Linked DNA regions of Ketobacter sp. MCCC 1A13808. The protein of the gene in region 1 binds, or shares a complex with, the protein of each later gene. Links are inferred from orthologs where the notes say so. Each region holds a gene or a part of one and is shown in the gene's direction. Other genes may lie near its edges.

Evidence for each region.
Region 2: the proteins of secA (region 1) and secY are in contact, whole or in part, in a crystal structure (PDB 3DIN), measured with the Thermotoga maritima proteins. The link is inferred for Ketobacter sp. MCCC 1A13808 from one-to-one orthologs. Residues at the interface, in WP_004082002.1 of Thermotoga maritima: Glu261, Ala262, Arg263, Lys300, Ala301, Arg302, Thr303, Ile304, Ile305, Leu323, Tyr324, Asp325, Pro326, Val329, Ser330, Tyr333, Ile336, Lys340, Phe345, Val349, Glu363, Phe364, Tyr374, Ser375, Gly376, Gly377, Glu393, Ile395, Thr482, Ser483; in WP_004081795.1 of Thermotoga maritima: Glu108, Gly109, Glu110, Glu111, Ala236, Glu237, Arg238, Arg239, Ile240, Thr241, Ile242, Gln243, Tyr244, Ala245, Arg246, Arg247, Val248, Thr249, Gly250, Arg251, Arg252, Val253, Tyr254, Gly256, Ala257, Ser258, Thr259, Tyr260, Leu261, Pro262.

What each region holds. Positions count from the first base shown.
Region 1 is NZ_VRKW01000001.1:806,152-816,550, reverse strand. What follows is about bases 5,356-8,670. They hold secA (preprotein translocase subunit SecA), read left to right. Parts: upstream 5,356-5,737; coding sequence 5,738-8,470; downstream 8,471-8,670. Other genes in these bases: argJ (bifunctional glutamate N-acetyltransferase/amino-acid acetyltransferase ArgJ), read left to right, coding at 8,547-8,670; FT643_RS03470 (M23 family metallopeptidase), read left to right, coding at 5,356-5,522. Also shown: FT643_RS03495 (cell division protein FtsQ/DivIB), read left to right, coding at 1-379; cell division protein FtsA, read left to right, coding at 447-1,673; cell division protein FtsZ, read left to right, coding at 1,748-2,926; lpxC (UDP-3-O-acyl-N-acetylglucosamine deacetylase), read left to right, coding at 3,048-3,962; FT643_RS03475 (DUF721 domain-containing protein), read right to left, coding at 4,037-4,501; more of FT643_RS03470, read left to right, coding at 4,596-5,355; more of argJ, read left to right, coding at 8,671-9,779; FT643_RS03455 (Nudix family hydrolase), read left to right, coding at 9,783-10,399. UniProt on the Escherichia coli protein: Required for protein export, interacts with the SecYEG preprotein conducting channel.
Region 2 is NZ_VRKW01000019.1:1,226-11,730, forward strand. Bases 7,585-10,420 are described here. They hold secY (preprotein translocase subunit SecY), read left to right. Parts: upstream 7,585-8,250; coding sequence 8,251-9,591; downstream 9,592-10,420. Other genes in these bases: rpsE (30S ribosomal protein S5), read left to right, coding at 7,585-7,622; rpmD (50S ribosomal protein L30), read left to right, coding at 7,628-7,813; rplO (50S ribosomal protein L15), read left to right, coding at 7,815-8,249; rpmJ (50S ribosomal protein L36), read left to right, coding at 9,622-9,738; rpsM (30S ribosomal protein S13), read left to right, coding at 9,863-10,219. Outside these bases: rplC (50S ribosomal protein L3), read left to right, coding at 1-161; rplD (50S ribosomal protein L4), read left to right, coding at 180-782; rplW (50S ribosomal protein L23), read left to right, coding at 779-1,075; rplB (50S ribosomal protein L2), read left to right, coding at 1,092-1,922; rpsS (30S ribosomal protein S19), read left to right, coding at 1,944-2,219; rplV (50S ribosomal protein L22), read left to right, coding at 2,231-2,563; rpsC (30S ribosomal protein S3), read left to right, coding at 2,576-3,265; rplP (50S ribosomal protein L16), read left to right, coding at 3,277-3,690; rpmC (50S ribosomal protein L29), read left to right, coding at 3,690-3,884; rpsQ (30S ribosomal protein S17), read left to right, coding at 3,887-4,153; rplN (50S ribosomal protein L14), read left to right, coding at 4,193-4,561; rplX (50S ribosomal protein L24), read left to right, coding at 4,578-4,898; rplE (50S ribosomal protein L5), read left to right, coding at 4,923-5,462; rpsN (30S ribosomal protein S14), read left to right, coding at 5,473-5,778; rpsH (30S ribosomal protein S8), read left to right, coding at 5,803-6,195; rplF (50S ribosomal protein L6), read left to right, coding at 6,209-6,742; and 3 more genes. UniProt on the Escherichia coli protein: The central subunit of the protein translocation channel SecYEG. Consists of two halves formed by TMs 1-5 and 6-10.

The sequences.
Region 1 (10,399 bases):
TTTAAGTCAAAAAGGTGAAATATTTTCTGCAGAACACGTGCAGCCTGATCCAAACTTGCCTACTTTTATAGGCAGACAAGAACAAGCGCCCGTTATTGCAGAACGATTCACAAAAATGCAGAAAATTTTAAGTGAGATCGGGCTGTCTGTGAAAAAGCTTGAATTGGAAGACAGGGTCTCTTGGAAAGCGCAACTTAACAATGGATTGGTTCTGGTAGTCGATGAACAAAACAGCTTGGAAAAATTAAAACGTTTTGTTCAGCTGTACACACTTTTCACCGACCAACAGAAGCAACAGCTTTCAAAAGTTGATTTGCGCTACGAAAACGGGCTGGCAATCAAGTGGAAGAAGAACGATGGTGACACAGACGCTGCGTAATATGTTCGGATTGGGGGACTCCCATCCGGTGAGTACACAAGAACGGTCCAGTGGAGTTGTGAGTAATATGGGTAGCCGGATGATAGTAGGGCTCGATATAGGCACCACAAAAGTAGTTACCATTGTGGGCCAGTTGAAAGGCGATGGTCATATCGAAATTATCGGCATCGGATCATGCCCTTCACGTGGTCTGAAAAAGGGCGTGGTGGTCGATATTGAGTCCACAGTGCAATCGATCCAACGAGCGATCGAAGAAGCAGAGCTGATGGCCGGGTGTCAGATCCATTCGGTCTATGTAGGCATTGCCGGTAGCCATATTCGTAGCCTTAACAGTCACGGGATCGTCGCTATCAAAGATCGCGAGGTGAACCGGGCAGATCTGGAGCGGGTCATTGATGCCGCTCAGGCTGTGCCCATCCCGGCAGATCAGAAAGTGCTGCATATTTTGCCGCAGGAATACATCATTGATTCCCAGGAGGGCATCAAAGAGCCGATGGGCATGTCCGGTGTGCGCCTGGAGTCAAAAGTTCATTTGGTCACCTGTGCCGTGAATGCAGCACAGAATATTGAACGTTGTGTGCGCCGATGCGGATTAGAAGTAGAAGATATTATTCTGGAGCAGCTGGCGTCAGCCTATGCAGTGCTGACAGACGATGAAAAAGAATTAGGTGTATGTATGGTGGATATCGGTGGCGGTACAACCGATATAGCGGTTTTCACTGAAGGCTCAATTCGTCATACAGCGGTTATACCAATAGCAGGCGATCAGGTAACAAACGACATCGCCATGGCGTTGCGAACGCCAACAGAGCATGCCAACGAGATTAAAATCAAGTACGCGTGCTGTTTGACTCAGTTGGCTGGCCCGCAGGAAACAATTCGGGTGGCAAGTGTTGGTGATCGACCTTCTCGTGAACTTTCCAGGCAGGCGTTGGCCGAAGTAGTAGAGCCTCGTTACGACGAATTGTTTTCTCTGGTGCAGGCGGAACTTCGTCGCTCAGGTTACGAAGATCTGATAGCGGCGGGTATTGTACTTACCGGAGGCTCATCGAAAATGGAAGGTGCGGTAGAGTTGGCAGAAGAAATTTTCCACATGCCGGTGCGATTGGCTTCACCTCACAGTATTCAGGGTTTAACTGAAATGGTGAAAAACCCAATATATGCCACCGGAGTCGGTTTACTGAAATATGGACAAAAACAAGTAGAGGCGGGAATCGCACAACACCCAACACCTCAGATCATAGAAGAAAGCTTTGTATCGAAAATGAAAACCTGGATAAAAGGCAATTTTTGACAGGTTACAAATAACTATTTAATCAGTTCTCAACCAAGAGAAACCATAGCGAAGGAAGGAAAGGGGAGATAGATATGTTTGAACTCGTTGACAACGTACCTCAGAACGCAGTAATAAAAGTCGTCGGTGTCGGAGGCGGTGGTGGTAATGCCGTTGAACACATGCTTTCAAATCAGGTGGACGGTGTGGATTTCATCTGCGCTAACACGGATGCCCAGGCGTTGAAAAATATGAACTCCAAAACCCTGCTGCAACTCGGTGGGGCAGTCACTAAGGGTTTGGGTGCGGGTGCGAACCCTCATGTAGGCCGGGATGCCGCTCTTGAAGATCGAGAACGCATCCGTGAAGTGCTGGAAGGCGCTGACATGGTTTTTATTACCGCAGGCATGGGTGGCGGAACAGGCACAGGTGGTGCGCCTATCGTGGCTGAAATAGCGAAAGAGATGGGCATTCTTACCGTCGCGGTCGTCACTAAGCCCTTTCCTTTCGAAGGTCGTAAGCGTATGCAAATTGCGTTGGAGGGCATGAAAGAGCTGTCCGACAACGTGGATTCATTGATTACGATTCCGAATGAAAAACTGCTGGCAGTACTTGGTCCCAAAACCAGTTTGCTCGACGCATTTAAAGCGGCGAATGATGTGTTATTGGGTGCGGTGCAGGGGATAGCCGATCTGATTATCCGCCCCGGTATGATCAACGTCGACTTTGCAGACGTTCGCACCGTTATGTCTGAGATGGGCATGGCGATGATGGGAACCGGCTTCGCAAGTGGTGAAAGTCGTGCCCGTGAAGCTGCAGAGAAAGCGATCCGCAGTCCGTTGCTGGAAGATGTGAACCTGGAAGGTGCGCGCGGTATTCTAGTGAATATCACTGCGGGCGAAAGTTTGTCGCTGGGTGAGTTCTCTGAAGTAGGCGACACGGTCGAAGAGTTCGCTTCAGACAATGCGACCGTTGTTGTGGGCACAGTAATTGATCCCAGCATGGGCGATGATCTTCGCGTCACTGTGGTGGCGACGGGGCTCGGCGCGGTGGGTGAGCAAACCACGCCGGTTCGTTCAGTTGAATCTGTGACTAAACGGTCTGCTCAGGAAGCGGTCTCAGACTATGGACGTTTTGATAAGCCAGCGGTGGAAAGGGTGCGGCGACATCAGCCTCAACCCCAGTCCGAATCACGCAGGCGTCCAGTAATGGAGACGGATGTGAACCGGGAATATCTTGATATTCCAACGTTTTTGAGACGCCAGGCCGATTAATTTGGTCAAAAAACATACGGTTTGCGGTGATTTATTTGGTGATCTTGACGAATGCTGCTAGTATTACGCCAAATTTCCGCTTTGTGCCCCGAATTTTAAACCTTAAATTGTGTGGAATGAGATGATTAGACAACGCACATTAAAAAATACAATCCGTGCAACCGGTATCGGTCTGCATACAGGCGATAAAGTGTACCTCACTTTGCGGCCTGCGCCGGTAAACACAGGCATTGTATTCTGTCGAACCGACCTGGATCCCGTGGTAACCATCCACGCGGACACCCTTAATGTAGGAGATACTACGTTATCAACTACATTGGAGAACGGGGACGTTCGAGTGTCCACTGTTGAGCATTTGATGTCGGCGTTTGCAGGTCTTGGTATCGACAATGCTTACGTTGATTTGAGTGCTTCTGAAGTCCCGATCATGGATGGCAGTGCCGGTCCCTTCGTGTTTCTGTTGCAATCCGCAGGTATTGAAGAGCAAGGTGCGTTGAAGAAATTCATCCGCATCAAGCGCCGCGTGACTGTGACGGACGGAGATAAGTCAGCGACATTCCTGCCTTTTAACGGGTTTAAAGTGGGTTTTGAGATCGACTTCGATCACCCTGTGATTAAAGCGCGTAGTCAGACAATTTCACTGGATTTTTCCAGCACATCGTTTGTGCGTGAGGTCAGCCGGGCCCGTACCTTTGGTTTTATGCGCGATATTGAGTACCTGCGTGAGCGTAATCTAGCGCTTGGTGGCAGTGTCGAAAACGCAATCGTGGTAGACGATTACCGGATTCTGAACGAAGACGGTCTTCGGTACGACGACGAGTTCGTAAAACACAAAGTATTGGATGCAATTGGCGACCTGTATTTGTTAGGCAAAAGCCTGATTGGCGAGTTTCAGGGTTATAAGTCCGGACACGCCCTGAATAATCAGCTTTTGAGAGAGTTATTGGTACAAGAAGATGCCTGGGAAATGGTCACCTTCGATGACGCCAAAACTGCGCCAATTTCCTACACCAATCCTGTGTTGGCAGCAGAGTAGTCAAAAAACCGTTACACAATCCCCCCTTTCTGCCATTAAATCCGACAATTTAGTCGGATTTAATGGCAATTTTCTTAATCTTTGCCATATTTCTCTAGAGTGTCAGCGAGCCTGATCATCGACATCGCCAGAGCGTCGTCTTTTATCTCCGCCGCCGCATCCTTGAGAGCCTGTCTGTTTCCGGCTGATACAGGTTTTGCGGTACGGGTATAACTGCGATCCATCTTTATAGGTTGCTCAGCAATTTTGATGTCGATAGTTTGCACGGCGCTGAATTTAGTGCTCTTTTTGAGTTTTGTGAGTAGCTGAGGTTGCATAAACCGGAGTTGCGTTGCTGCGGAACCAGTGCTGGTCTCTAAAACCATCGCTCCGTTGCGGTAACTGCGGATTTGACAAAAATTAGCCAGCTTGCTGGGTAGTAATTGTTTAAAAATGTGATTCAGCTCAAGAAGTTGGACGGCGTTTTCAGCAAGTGACATCACGTCCTTGTTGTGGCGCATGATTTCCCTTATATTTTTTATGGTTTGATCCATTGCCATAAGAAATCACAAAATGCTCAGAGAGTTGAGTAGTAGGGCTTTTGATTTCTTCTAATTGTGAAGCAAAAGGCCATTGAACTCTAGAGACGTAGTAATGAATGTAATTCTTTTTGATCAGAAGACGGGTCACTCTCGCCCCGTTCGTTTCCCTGCGGCTGTGTTGATGCTGGCAGTGGTCCTTTTACTGGCTGTCACTGCCGCTGGTGGTGTGGCAGCAGGTTACTTCCTGAAAGGGAATGTTGTTGCATCCGATGGTGATTTGACGATCTTGTTGAAGCAGGATATCGCCAATAACGCAGAAAGCATCAAACAAGCACAGCAATCGGCAGAAGGTCATGTATCAGCAATGACGGTGCGCATGGCTGAACTGCAGGCGCGCCTGATGCGCCTGGATGCCCTGGGCGAGCGCTTGGTTGATGTCGCCAACCTGAAGGGCGGGGAGTTCGAGTTTTCCGAGGTCCCCGCAGTCGGGGGGCCTGAAGAAGGTGAAATGGGAATTGAAGTGGAACGGCCCAGCTTTCTGAAGGATCTGGACCAATTGGCATCGGATGTAGAAACCCGTGAACGTCAGCTGGAAGTGCTGGAAAGTTTGCTTGAAAACCGCAAGATTCAAAAAGAAGTCGCCCTTGCCGGCAGACCTATTACCTGGGGCTGGTTGTCATCACGTTTCGGGCGTCGGAATGATCCTTTTACCGGGCGGGTAGCCTGGCATTCCGGCGTGGATTTCGCTGGCAAAGATGGATCTGATATCGTCTCCGTCGGTGGTGGGGTGGTGACCTGGGCGGGTGAAAGATACGGATACGGCCTGATGGTTGAAGTCAGCCACGGCGGTGGTTATGCCACGCGTTACGCCCATGCAAAAGAAATTGAAGTGCAAGTTGGCGATATTGTGAAGCAGGGTCAGGTTTTGGCAAAAATGGGTAGCACTGGCCGTTCCACAGGCCCTCATGTGCACTTTGAAGTGCGTAAAAACGGCAAAGCGGTTGACCCCTCCCGTTACGTGCTGCGGAAGCGCACATAAATACTCCCGAATCCGCTAAAATAGTCAAGAAGGCGCACCTAATACGTGCGCCTTTTCATTATTCCCCCATGTAAACGCTTTATCCTGCAGGGAAAATAACGTTAGAATTGCTGCCTTAAATTTTATTCCCTGTAAAGTGCTGGGTCTGCTGGTTTAGGTTAGACCCAACCCGTAAGGTTAGGGAACAAAGCCTCCGTTCAAAGAAGTGAAAACCTATGTTACGACCACTGTTTCGCAAGATTTTTGGTAGCAAGAATGAGCGTGAGCTCAAGCGCATGGGAAAACTGGTTGTTGAGATCTCAGCCCTGGAGGAGGAGATAAAAACCCTCTCCGACGAGCAGTTGAAGGCTAAAACAACGGAATTTCGTGCCCGTCTGGAGCAGGGCGAAACCCTGGATGCTTTGTTACCTGAAGCCTTTGCCACGGTTAGAGAGGCGAGTAGCCGTGTCATGGGGATGCGTCACTTTGATTGTCAAATGATCGGGGGCATCACGCTGCACGAAGGCAAGATCGCTGAAATGCGCACCGGTGAGGGTAAAACCCTGACTGCGACCCTGGCTGTTTATTTGAATGCGCTACCTGAAACCAGCGTTCACGTTGTAACGGTCAACGATTATTTGGCTCAGCGGGATGCGGATTGGATGCGGCCGTTGTATGAGTTTCTGGGCTTATCGGTCGGGGTGATCTTATCCCAGCAGGATTCAGAATCGAAGCGAGCAGCCTACGCATGTGATATTACCTACGGTACCAATAATGAATTTGGATTTGATTACCTGCGTGACAACATGGCCTTCACCCTGGAGGACCGGGCTCAGGGGCCACTGGCGTTCGCTGTAGTAGACGAAGTCGACTCCATACTCATAGATGAGGCACGTACGCCATTGATCATCTCCGGGCCCAGTGAAGACAGCTCGGAGCTCTATAAGAAGATCAATGTATTAATACCTAAGCTGCAACGCGGGTATGAAGAGAACCCGGACGGCAATCCGGAAGAAGGCCCGTCGGGGCATTTTACTATTGATGAAAAAAACCGTCAGGTAGAACTGACAGAAGAAGGCCATCAATATGTAGAAGATTTGCTGATTGAATACAACTTATTGAACGACGGGGAAAGTTTATATGCCCCCAATAATTTGAATCTACTGCATCATGTACACGCGGCATTAAAAGCACACAGTTTGTTTCAACGTGATGTTGATTATATCGTTCAGAATAACCAGATCGTCATTGTGGACGAACACACTGGGCGCACAATGGCGGGGCGCCGCTGGTCTGATGGTATCCACCAGGCCGTAGAAGCAAAAGAAGGCGTGAATATTCAATCGGAAAATCAAACGCTGGCTTCAACCACTTTCCAGAATTACTTCCGTTTGTATAACAAGCTATCGGGTATGACCGGTACTGCTGATACCGAAGCATTTGAATTTCACCAAATCTATGGTTTGGATGTGATCGTTATTCCCACCAATAAACCCATGGTGCGAAAGGACGAGAACGATTTGATCTATATGAGCGTTGAAGAAAAATACGACGCGATCATTGAAGATATCAAAGGCGTTGTCGAGGAGAATCGACCAGTGCTGGTGGGTACCGCGTCAATTGAGAGTTCTGAGTATTTGTCGAAGGTTCTGACCAAGCAAAAAATCCCCCACAAGGTTTTGAACGCGAAATTTCATGCTCAGGAAGCCGAAATTATTTCGCAAGCAGGTCGTGCCGGGTCGATTACGATTGCAACCAATATGGCCGGACGTGGAACGGATATTGTTCTGGGCGGTAACTGGCAGGTAGAAGTGGACGCGATGGCGTCTCCCACCGAGCAGGACATTGCGGCCGCCAAGCAGGCCTGGAAGGATCGTAACCAGGCAGTAAAAGACGCGGGGGGGTTGCATATAATTGGCACGGAGCGTCATGAATCCCGCCGAATAGATAACCAGTTGCGCGGCCGTTCCGGTCGGCAGGGCGACCCGGGGTCCACCCGCTTCTTCCTGTCGCTGGAAGATAATCTGATGCGCATTTTCGCGTCGGACAAAGTCAAAGGCCTGATGCAATCATTGGGAATGGAAAAAGGCGAAGCAATAGAGCACCGTTGGGTGACAAAATCTATCGAGAATGCGCAGAAGAAAGTGGAAGGGCGCAATTTTGATATTCGTAAATCGCTGCTTGAATACGACGATGTTGCCAACGATCAGCGCCGAGTTGTGTACGAACAGCGTAATGATATTCTGCATGCAGAGGATTTATCTGAAAACATCAAAGCCATTCGGGTGGATGTCGTCAACGATTTTATCAGTGGATACATACCGCCTCAGAGCATGGAAGAACAGTGGGAAGTGGCTGAGCTGGAAAAAGCACTGGAATCTGATTTCCGGGTTCCAATGCCCATCCAAAGTTGGCTTGACGAAGACAAGACGCTACACGAAGAAAGCCTGCGCCAGAAAATTATCGACATTCTGGAGCAGGCGTACGCGACCAAAGAAGCCAATCTGGGTGATGAAGCCCATGTCATGCGTCAGCTTGAAAAACATGTGATGTTGGCGACCCTGGATCGATTGTGGAAAGAACACTTATCCAATATGGATCACCTGCGTCAGGGCATTCATCTGCGCGGTTATGCACAAAAGAATCCGAAACAGGAGTATAAGCGGGAAGCGTTTGAGCTATTTCAGATGTTTCTGGAGAACGTTAAGCTGGAGGTGATACGTATCCTCACCACGGTGGAACTGCGGCGTCAGGAAGAAGTGGAAGAATTGGAGCGACAACGGCGCGCTGCTGCTGAACGTGACATAAAGCTACAGCATGCGGACGCCTCGGCAACGGAAGAACCGCCAGAGGTTGCTGATCCCTCCCATACGCCGTTTCAGCGCCAGGATCGTAAAGTAGGGCGTAATGAGCCTTGTCCCTGTGGCTCTGGCAAGAAATACAAACACTGTCACGGCCAGTTAGAATAAGCACCAAGCCGGCTTTTCAAAATAATATTAAGGGGCTGTATCAGCCCCTTTTTCAATTCACATCAGGAGAACAATCATGGCGGTCGGAGCAGACACGTTTCCCGAAATGCACCCGGTAAAAGGCTTTCGCCTGGGCGCTACCAAAGCTGGAATTAAAAAGCCGGACCGACGGGATCTAGTGATGATGGAAGCCTTGGCAGGCAGTACCATCGCGGGTACGTTCACACTCAATGCGTTTTGTGCAGCACCGGTTACTGTTTGCAAACGTAATTTAATGTCACTGGGTGGCGCCGCGCAGCAAAACGTGTTTCTGATCACCAACACGGGCTATGCCAATGCAGGAACCGGCACGCAGGGAATGGCCAACGCCGAATCGGTATGCCAGCATTTAGCGGAGCAGGTTTCCGTTCCGGTGAATCACATTTTCCCTTTTTCCACTGGCGTCATTGGTGAGCCCTTGCCTGTGGACCGCGTGGTTGCGGGCATACCCGATGCCATCAACAGGCTGTCGGAGTCCGGTTGGGCTGATGCGGCGGTTGGCATCATGACCACGGATACCCGGGCAAAAGGCGCTTCCGTACAGCTCAATCTGCAGGGCAAAGTGGTGACCATAACCGGTATCTCAAAAGGTGCCGGCATGATCAAGCCGAATATGGCAACCATGCTGGGTTATGTCGCGACCGATGCGGCCGTGGCACCCGACTTGTTGCAACTTTTGGCATCCCAGGCAACGCAGGCTTCATTCAACTCCATTACGGTCGACAGTGACACTTCCACCAACGATAGCTGCCTGCTGGTCGCGACTGGCCAATCCGGAGTAACCATATCCGAATCCGCTGTAGATGATCTGGAAGCGTTCAGCACGGCATTACAGTCGGTCTTTCTGCAGTTAGCGCATGCCATCATCCGTGACGGTGAAGGTGCCACTAAATTTGTTGCGGTTCAGGTTGAGCAGGCCCGCTCGGCAGACGAAGCCCGGGAAGTCGCCTATACCATTGCCCATTCTCCACTGATCAAAACTGCGTTGTTTGCTTGTGACCCGAACTGGGGGCGAATCCTGGCGGCAGTCGGGCGAGCTCCGATACCGGATCTGGCGGTGGAGGGCGTGTCGGTTTATCTCAATCATGTGTTGATTGCTGAGCAGGGCGGGGTTGCGGCAAGTTATACCGAAGCGGCGGGCTCTGCCGAAATGCAGAAAGAAGAAATCACCATCCGGGTCGGACTCAGCCGTGGTGATGCGCAGGCAACAATCTGGACTACGGACCTGTCCTACGATTATGTAAAAATCAATGCCGATTACCGGTCCTGATTGATGAAACGAGTCCATGTCGTCGCGGCGGTAATTGAGGGAGACGCTGATCGGCGGCAGCATCAAATACTGTTGGCCAGACGTCCGGATCATTTGCACCAAGGCGGAAAATGGGAGTTTCCTGGAGGAAAAGTGGAACCGGGCGAATCGGTTCTCCCTGCATTGCAACGGGAGCTAAAAGAAGAGTTGAATCTCGAGTTCACCCGCGCCGAGCCATTAATCAAGATCAGCCACGATTATCCGGACAAAAAAGTGTTGTTGGAAGTTTGGAAAGTAACTCAATTTCACGGCCCCCCTCAAGGTCTTGAAGGGCAGGAGATTCGCTGGGTTTGTAAATCGCAATTGGGTGATTATGAGTTCCCGGCCGCCAATGTGCCCATAGTAACGGCGGCACAACTGCCACGGCGCTATGTTATATCACCGGAAGTAGGCACGTCATTAAGCGCCTATCTTGATCAGCTGAAAGCCACGGTGGCATCCGGTGCGGAGCTGATCCAGTTGCGGGCCAAAACCGCGACCCAAAGCCAATGGGAAGCGATACAGTGTTGTGTTCGAGAATTGAAAAGCCGCTACCGGGTTGAGGTGCTGGTGAACAGCGATATAGCGGGTGTGGATGCCAA
Region 2 (10,505 bases), on another replicon or contig:
AAGGTAAGAAAATGGCTGGGCAAATGGGTAATCGCAAAACAACAGTACAGTCTCTTGAGGTTGTTCGGGTTGATGCTGAAAGAAATCTTCTTTTAGTTAAAGGTGCGGTTCCGGGTGCTGCTGGCAACGATGTGATCGTTAGCCCGGCTGTGAAAGGTTAAGCCAAAGAGGATTAGCGGATGAATCTGAATATTGCCTCTGGCGGAACTGTTAGTGTGTCAGAAGTGGCGTTTGCTAAAGAATTTAACGAGCCTCTGGTTCACCAAGTGGTAACCGCTTTTATGGCGGCTGGTCGTCAGGGTTCCAAAGCTCAAAAATCGAGAGCAGATGTAAGCGGTGGCGGTAAAAAGCCATGGCGTCAAAAAGGTACAGGGCGCGCCCGTGCGGGAACGATCCGAAGCCCCATTTGGCGTAGTGGTGGTGTTACGTTTGCAGCATCGCCGCGTGATTATAGTCAAAAAGTGAATCGCAAGATGTATCGCGGTGCTATGCGCTGCATATTGTCTGAGTTGGTGCGCCAGGAACGTTTGGTGGTGGTTGAGGGTTTCGATCTTGAGCAACCAAAAACGAAACTGATGGCAGCCAAGCTAAAAGAGTTAAGCGCAGAGCGAGCTTTGATTGTGGCGGCTGAAGTGAGTGAGAATGTTTATCTTGCTTCGCGTAACTTGCCGAAAGTTGAGGTTTGTGATGTGCATGCAGTGGACCCTGTTAGCCTGATAGCTCATGACAAAGTGATCATCACAGTAGATGCGCTTAAGAAGATCGAGGAGCAGCTGGCATGAACCAGGAACGACTTTTTAAGGTTTTGAGAGCACCTCATATTTCTGAGAAAGCTACTCTGGTTGCCGATCAAAGTAACCAGTTCGTATTTAAGGTTGCTACTGATGCCACCAAGGCTGAAGTTAAAGCTGCTGTAGAGAAAATGTGGGACGTTAAAGTTAAGTCTGTGCAAACTTTGCTTGTTAAAGGCAAGGCGAAGCGATTCGGTCGCGGCATGGGGAAACGGTCCGATTGGAAGAAAGCCTATGTGTCTCTGCAAGATGGCTTTGATATCGACTTTCTCGGCGCAGAGTGATTAAGGAGTAGAGATCATGGCATTGGTTAAAGCTAAACCTACATCACCCGGTCGCCGCTTTGTTGTAAAAGTTGTTAATCCGGATTTGCATAAGGGTGCGCCGCACGGCCCGTTATTGGATACGAACTCCAAAAAAGGTGGACGTAACAACACCGGGCGAATCACGACCCGACACAAGGGTGGCGGCCACAAGCAGCACTACCGAATTGTCGACTTTAAACGTGACAAAGACGGTATTCCTGGCACAGTTGAGCGTTTGGAGTATGATCCTAACCGGTCTGCCCACATTGCGCTTATCAAGTTTGCAGATGGCGAACGGCGTTACATTATCGCACCTAAGGGCCTGGCTGTTGACGCTCAGGTGTTAAGTGGGCAGGACGCGCCAATTAAAGTTGGCAACTGTTTGCCGATGCGCAATATACCAGTCGGTAGCGTGGTTCACTGCATCGAGTTGAAACCCGGTAAGGGTGCTCAGATGGTCAGAAGTGCAGGTGGTTCTGCTCAGTTGCTTGCTCGTGATGGCGCTTATGTGACATTACGGCTTCGCTCCGGCGAAATGCGCAAGGTGTTGGCGGATTGCAAAGCCACGATTGGCGAGGTAGGCAATTCAGAGCATAGCTTGGCATCGCTTGGAAAGGCCGGTGCAAAAAGATGGCGCGGTGTTCGTCCAACGGTTCGAGGCGTAGCCATGAACCCGGTTGATCACCCGCACGGTGGTGGTGAAGGTCGTACATCAGGTGGTCGCCATCCGGTAACGCCTTGGGGTGTGTCCACTAAAGGTCACAAAACACGTAAGAATAAGCGCACGAATAAGTTGATTGTTCGTCGTCGCGGTTCGAAATCGTAATACGGATAAGAGGTATTTATTGTGCCACGTTCATTGAAGAAAGGTCCGTTCATCGACGAACATCTTTTGAAGAAAGTGGAAGAAGCTGCAGAAGCTAATTCGCGCAAGCCGATAAAGACATGGTCGCGTCGATCAATGATTCTTCCAGACATGGTGGGCCTCACTATTGCGGTTCACAATGGTCGCCAACATGTTCCAGTTATCGTATCTGAGCACATGGTTGGTCATAAATTAGGTGAATTTGCAGCTACCCGTACTTATCGGGGACACGTTGCAGATAAAAAGGCTAAACGCTAAGGGGTGCAGTGATGGAAACAGCAGCTAGATTACGCAGCGCATTGATTTCTGCACAGAAAATGCGGTTAGTCGCCGATCAGGTTCGTGGTCAGAAGGTTGACCAGGCTTTGAATATACTGGCATTTAGCCCGAAGAAAGCAGCACACCTGGTAAAAAAGGTTTTGGAATCTGCGATTGCTAACGCTGAGCATAACGATGGCGCGGACGTTGACGAATTAAGGGTTTCAGAGATTTTTGTTGACGAAGCCATGACGATGAAGCGCATTCGTCCTCGTGCTAAAGGGCGCGCTGATCGTATCATGAAGAGAACTTGCCATATCACGGTCAAGGTATCTGACAACTAGGAGACAGACCAGATGGGTCAGAAAGTTCATCCGACCGGGATACGTTTGGGAATCGTTAAAAAGCATACTTCAACATGGTATGCCTCTCCCAAGCAGTACTCAGGTTATTTGCTAACAGACTTAAAAGTACGTGAGTATCTTTTCGATAAGCTGAAATCAGCTTCCGTAAGTCGAATCGAGATCGAGCGTCCTGCTGAGAACGCGCGTATTACTATCAAAACGGCTCGGCCTGGCATAGTGATCGGTAAAAAAGGCGAAGACGTAGAAAAGCTGCGTCGTGAATTGTCTCAGATGATGGGCGTGCCTGTGCATGTCAATATCGAGGAAGTTCGTAAGCCCGAACTGGATGCTCGTCTGGTTTCAGAAAGTATTGCCTCGCAGCTTGAGCGTCGAGTTATGTTTCGGCGAGCCATGAAGCGAGCGGTGCAGAATGCAATTCGCTTAGGCGCTAAAGGAATTAAAGTCCAGGTATCTGGGCGATTGGGTGGAGCGGAGATCGCGCGAACTGAATGGTATCGTGAAGGTCGAGTGCCTCTTCATACACTACGTGCAGACATCGATTATGCTACTTCGCGTGCGGAAACCACTTACGGCACCATTGGTGTGAAAGTGTGGATCTTCAAAGGCGAGATTCTAGATGGTGATCTGGACCAACCTGAAGAGCAAAAAGCAAGCGCACCAAAACGTACACGTGCTAGCTAAGGGTCAAGAAGATGTTACAGCCTAAACGCACCAAATTTAGAAAGCAGCATAAAGGCCGCAACCGTGGCCTGGCTCAGGCCGGTAATAAGGTTTCATTTGGAACCATCGGTTTGAAAGCTGTGAGTCGAGGACGACTGACTGCCAGACAAATTGAAGCCGCGCGACGTGCAATGACTCGTCATGTAAAGCGGGGCGGTAAGATCTGGATTCGGGTCTTTCCTGACAAGCCGATTACAGAGAAGCCTCTTGAGGTTCGTCAAGGTAAAGGTAAAGGTAATGTTGAGTACTGGGTAGCGGAGATCCGCCCCGGAAAGATGTTGTATGAGATGGAAGGCGTTGATGAAGCAATTGCTCGTGAAGCTTTCCAGTTGGCAGCTGCTAAGTTGCCTATTCAGACAACTGTGGTAACGCGGACGGTGATGTGATGAGCGCTAGTGATTTAAGGCAAAAATCGGAATCTGAGCTCAATGAGCATTTGCTGGGTTTGTTGCGCGAGCAGTTCGAGAATCGCATGAAACTGGCTACTGGCCAGCTGGGACAACCCCATATAATCAAGCAAACTCGTCGCGATATAGCTCGCACTAAAACGATTTTGGCAGAAAAGAAGCAGGGTAATTGAGAATGACAGAAGCTACTGCGAAAACTAAGCGTACTCATACCGGCAAGGTAGTGAGTAACAAAGGTGACAAATCCGTCACTGTAATGGTAGAGCGCAAAGTTAAACACCCTGTTTATGGAAAGTTTGTGCGCCGTTCTACCAAGTTTCATGCTCACGATGAAGCTAACGAGTGTAATGCGGGGGATACAGTCACTATTGAAGAGTGTCGTCCGTTGTCGAAAACCAAGTGCTGGCGCTTGGTGAGCATTGTTGAGAGAGCAAAGATTTAGTCTTTGAAAGCTCTTGGAATTTAATTTTGGAGACTGGCAATGATTCAGACCCAAACTGTACTACAGGTTGCTGATAACAGCGGTGCTCGCCGGGTGCAATGTATTAAAGTGCTTGGTGGTTCTCATCGTCGCTATGCGCGAATCGGTGACGTAATTAAAGTTTCGGTTAAGGAAGCGATTCCTCGAGGCAAAGTTAAGAAAGGCGATGTAATGAACGCTGTTGTAGTTCGCACTTGCCAAGGTGTTCGGCGTCAGGACGGCTCTCTGATCCGTTTCGATGAGAATGCCGCGGTATTGTTGAATGCGAATCGACAGCCCATCGGTACACGTATCTTCGGGCCTGTAACTCGTGAGCTTCGCGGTGATCAGTTTATGAAGATTATTTCTTTAGCCCCCGAAGTGTTATAAGGCTGAGGTAATCAATATGTTAAAGATCAAACGCAATGACGAAGTAGTTATCATCGCTGGCCGTGATAAGGGTAAGCGGGGCAAGGTTCTTAAAGTGTTGGAAGGTAAGTTGCTCATTAGCGGTATTAATATCGTTAAGAAGCACCAAAAGCCGAACCCACAAAAAGGCGCTGCTGGTGGCATAGTTGAAAAAGAGGCCCCTATACAGGTTTCAAACGTTGCCATATTCAACCCACAGACCCAAAAAGCGGATCGTGTTGGATTTAAATTCCTTGAGGATGGCAAGAAGGTTCGTTGTTTTAAATCAACGAACGAAGTCATTGAGGAGCAGGCGTAAGCCTGAAGGTTACGGGTTATAGCAATGAGCAGATTGAAAGAAGTCTACAAGAACGAGATCGTATCAAAGCTGCAAGAGCAGTTTTCATACAAGAGCGTAATGGAAGTTCCTAAAATCACTAAAATCACACTGAACATGGGTGTGGGTGAAGCCGCAGCAGATAAAAAAGCGATTGATGGTGCTGTTGCTGATATGGCGCTTATTAGCGGCCAAAAGCCGCTCGTTACTAACGCTAGAAAGTCAGTAGCGGGTTTTAAAATCCGTGAGGGCTGGCCGATCGGCGCGAAGGTCACGCTTCGTGGTGAGCGTATGTACGAATTCCTGGATCGTCTGGTTTCGATGGCTATCCCGCGTATCCGTGATTTTCGGGGCTTAAATCCTAAGTCATTCGATGGCCGTGGCAATTACAGCATGGGGATCAAAGAGCAAATCGTATTCCCTGAAATCGAGTATGACAAGATCGACAAGATTCGCGGTATGGATATCACCATCACTACCACAGCGAAGTCTAATGAAGAAGGCAGAGCGTTGCTCGAAGCCTTTCAGTTCCCGCTAAAGAAATAGGTGAAATAGAATGGCAAAGGTTTCAATGATCGAGCGTGAAAAAAAGCGCCAAATCACGGTAGCAAAATTCGCCAAGAAGCGTGCGGAGCTGAAAGCGATCATAAATGATCCGAATAGCAGCGAAGAAGAGCGCTGGGAAGCACAGCTGAAATTGCAAAAGCAACCTAGAAATGCATCTCCAGCGCGTTTGCGTAATCGTTGTGGTATTACAGGCCGTCCACACGGCTTTTATCGCAAGTTTGGTTTAGCACGTAACAAGTTGCGTGAAGCTGCGATGCGCGGAGATGTTCCCGGCCTGGTTAAGTCCAGCTGGTAATTACGGTTTACGGAGCATTAAATCATGAGTATGCAAGATCCTTTATCGGATATGTTGACACGAATTCGCAACGGGCAAATGGCTAAGAAGGCCACTGTTGCCATGCCTTCTTCGAAAACCAAAATTGCGGTCGCGAAAGTACTGCAAGACGAAGGTTATATCGCAGGTTACTCCGTTGAAGGCGATAAGATTCCAGAGTTAACAGTAGAGCTGAAGTACTTTGAAGGCAAAGCTGTTATTGAAGAAATAAAACGCGTAAGCCGGCCAGGACTGCGCATTTATAAGTCAAACGACTCTATACCTAAGGTGATGGGTGGGCTGGGTGTAGCCATTGTATCCACCGATAGGGGCGTTATGACTGATCGAGCTGCTCGCGCTGCCGGCGTCGGTGGTGAAGTGCTTTGTTACGTATCTTAATAGGTGGTCAGCGATGTCACGTGTAGCTAAAAGCCCTATTGAAATTCCTTCTGGCGTGAATTTTAGCCAGAGCGGTCAGGAATTGACGGTTAAGGGTTCTAAGGGCGAATTGAAACTGAACGTCCACCCGCTGGTCCTAGTGGAAGTGGAAGGTAGTGTAGTACAGGTCAAGCCGCATGCAGAAAGCCAGGAAGCATGGGCGATGGCAGGTACATTCCGATCTCTGGTTAACAACATGGTCACGGGTGTTAATTCGGGTTTTGAGAGAAAATTAGAGCTGATTGGTGTAGGTTACCGGGCTCAAGCCAAAGGCAATGTTCTGAGTTTGACGCTGGGTTTTTCGCACCCTGTCGAATATCAACTGCCTGAAGGTGTCACAGCGGAAACACCGACTCAAACTGAAGTGGTGTTGAAGAGCGCGAACAAGCAGTTGCTTGGTCAGGTCGCAGCAAACGTGCGGGCCTTTCGCCCACCTGAGCCGTATAAAGGTAAAGGTGTTCGCTATTCTGATGAACAAGTTCTTCGCAAAGAAGCGAAGAAGAAATAATTGGTGAGATGACAGTAGCCATGAATGACAAAAAATTTGCGCGTTTGCGCCGGGCGAAACGCACCAGAATGAAGATTCGCGAGTTGAATCAGACCCGTTTGACGGTAAATCGGACTGGCAAACATATTTACGCTCAGGTGATTTCCACTGACGGCAGTAATGTGATCGTTAGTGCGTCAACCAACGAGAAAGGTTTTCAGGGAGCGACCAGCAACCGTGATGCAGCAGCAGCCATTGGTTCGTTGATAGCTGAACGCGCCAAAGAAAAGGGCGTTACCAAAGTAGCGTTTGATCGATCCGGGTTTAAATATCACGGTCGGGTTCAAGCATTGGCAGATGCAGCGCGTGAAGGCGGCCTTGAGTTTTAAAGGGTATTGAAATGGCAAAAGTTGAAGATAAAAACGAAGGTTTCCAGGAAAAATTAGTCCAGGTAAACCGCGTTGCTAAAGTGGTCAAGGGCGGACGGATATTCGGTTTCACCGCGTTGACCGTAGTTGGCGATGGCAACGGCAAAGTGGGCTTTGGAAGTGGTAAGGCTCGCGAAGTACCGGTTGCGATCCAAAAGGCTCTTGAAGCGGCCCGGCGTAACATGGTCTCGGTCGAGCTGAATGGCACGACCCTGCAACATCAGATCAAGGCGCAACATGGGTCCTCAAAGGTCTATCTTCAGCCAGCATCCGATGGTACCGGCATTATTGCCGGAGGCGCAATGCGTGCGGTTTTAGAGGTTGCAGGTGTTCAAAACGTTCTGGCGAAGTGCTACGGCTCAACTAATCCAATGAACGTGGTACGTGCAACCGTTAAAGGTTTGGCCTCTATGAAGTCTCCTGAAGACGTGGCAGCCAAGCGTGGGAAGAGCGTAGAAGAAATTCTGGGATAAGAACCATGAGCAAGAACACCATCAAAGTAACACAGACTAAAAGCTCAATCGGCCGTGTCGAAAGCCATAAAGCAAGCCTTCGAGGTTTGGGTCTTCGGCGCATAGGGCATACTGTTGAAGTGGAAGATACAGCTTCGGTTCGCGGTATGGTCAATAAGGTGTATTACATGGTTCGTGTTGAGGGTGAATGACATGAGATTAAATAGCTTGAGTCCGGCAACTGGTTCCAAACCAAGTGCAAAGCGACGCGGCCGCGGTATCGGTAGTGGGCTGGGTAAAACAGGTGGACGTGGTGTGAAAGGTCAGACTTCTCGCTCCGGTGGCACTGTTAAGCCAGGTTTCGAAGGTGGTCAGATGCCAATTCAGCGTCGTTTGCCGAAGTTTGGCTTTACCTCGCAAAAAGCATTGATTACTCAAGAAGTGCGTTTGTCCGAGTTGGCAAAAGTTGAAAGCGATGTGGTTGATTTGGGAGCTCTTCAAGCTGCAGGGATTATCCGACGTAGTACCAAGTTCGCCAAGGTCGTACTATCCGGTGAGATAAACAAAGCGGTTACCTTAAAGGGAATTCCAGCAACTAAAGGCGCAAAAGCTGCGATTGAAGCTGCTGGTGGAAAAGTAGAGGAATAGAATGGCAACCAAGCCCCAGCAAACCGGCATGCCGAACGCAAATTCTGCGGGAATGGGAGAACTTTGGGCTCGTCTCAAGTTTTTGTTCTTCGCAATTTTGATTTATCGCATTGGGGCGCACATTCCTGTACCTGGTATCGACCCGGTACAGTTGCAGAACCTGTTCAATCAGCAACAAGACACGATTCTTAGCCTGTTTAACATGTTCTCAGGTGGTGCTTTAGAGCGTATGTCTATTCTGGCATTGGGGATAATGCCTTATATATCAGCCTCTATAATCATGCAGTTGCTTACTGCGGTCAGTCCTCAGTTGGAGCAACTGAAGAAAGAAGGAGAGGCGGGCCGACGCAAGATTTCACAATATACCCGATATGGCACTCTGGGTTTGGCGACCTTGCAGTCTCTGGGTATGGCCATGGCACTGCAGAGTCAAGGAGTTACCTTGACCGTTGGTTTCAGTTGGCTCTTCCCTGCTGTCGTTGCGTTGACAACAGGCACGATGTTTTTGATGTGGGTCGGTGAGCAAGTCACGGAGCGCGGGATTGGTAATGGTATTTCGATGATCATCTTCGCGGGTATTGTTGCGGGCCTTCCGCAAGCCATTGGTCAGGCTTTGGAGGCTACCCGTCAGGGAGAGCTGAATATCGCCGTGTTACTGGTATTGGCTGTTGTTGCTGTGGTGGTAGTTTTCTTTGTAGTGTTTATGGAGCGGGCGCAAAGGCGGATAACGATTAACTACGCCCGTCGCCAGCAAGGCAAAAAGATGTTTGCTGCGCAGCAGTCTCATCTGCCAATGAAAATCAATATGGCCGGTGTTATTCCACCGATATTTGCAACGAGTATTTTACTTTTCCCTGCAAGTATCGGTCAGTGGTTCGGTGAGAACGAAAATATGGCGTGGTTGCAAGAAGTCTCTTTGGCACTGAGCCCGGGCCAGCCGCTGTATTTATTGCTTTTCGCTTTGCTTATTGTGTTTTTCTGTTACTTCTATACGGCGATTATGTTTAATCCCAAGGACGTAGCGGATAACTTGAAAAAATCTGGCGCTTTTGTACCTGGGATTCGTCCCGGAGAGCAAACCGCCAAATACATCGACGGGGTGTTAGGTCGTTTGACATTGGTCGGCGCGTTGTACATCACGCTGGTGTGTCTGTTACCACAGGGCTTACAAGCGTTTGGTAATGTCCCGTTCTATTTAGGCGGTACGTCGCTACTGATCGTTGTCGTTGTGGTTATGGACTTTATGGCGCAGGTACAAAGTCACCTGATGTCCAAGCAATACGAGTCCTTGATGAAGAAAGCAAACCTGAAAGGCTACGGCGGAACCGGCCTAGTTCGATAAGGTTTACCCTAAGCTTATTTGGAGTTTGACATGAAAGTTCAGGCATCAGTAAAGAAGATTTGCCGTAACTGCAAGATAGTACGTCGCAAAGGCGCTGTACGCGTGATATGCAGTTCTGAGCCCCGCCATAAGCAGCGCCAGGGCTAAATTTAAACCTCGCGAAAAAGACAAAGATCTAAATAGTTGATTTTTGTGCGCTGTAAAGATATTCTTTGCGCCCTTTCGCGGCTGATAAACAGTATTTGAAGCTCGAGTAAATGGAGTAAGTTGAATGGCCCGTATAGCAGGCGTCAATATTCCTGATAACAAGCATGCGGTTATCTCGTTAACCTACATATTTGGTGTTGGGAACACAAAGGCAAAAGCTATTTGTGAATCGGTTGGTATTAATCCAGCTATGAAGATCAGAGAGTTGACGGATGAGCAGCTTGACGCTGTGCGTAATGAAGTTGCTAAGCATCCAACTGAAGGCGATTTGCGTCGAGAAGTATCTATGAACATTAAGCGTCTCATGGATCTTGGCTGCTATCGCGGGCTGCGACATCGTCGCAGTTTGCCAGTTCGTGGTCAGCGCACAAAAACAAATGCGCGTACCCGCAAAGGTCCACGCAAGGCAATTCGTAAGTAATAGCGCAACGTTCAGGAATTAATTGAGATGGCTAAGGCGAAAGCGACAGCGCGTACGCGTAAGAAAGTTAAAAAGTCAGTTGTTGATGGAGTGGCTCATATCCACGCTTCATTTAACAATACTATCATCACACTGTCCGACCGGCAGGGCAACGCTTTGTCCTGGGCGACAGCAGGTGGTTGTGGCTTCCGTGGTTCACGAAAGAGTACACCCTTCGCAGCACAGGTAGCAGCTGAGAAAGCTGGTCTTGCAGCCCAGGAATATGGTTTGAAGAATCTGGAAGTGA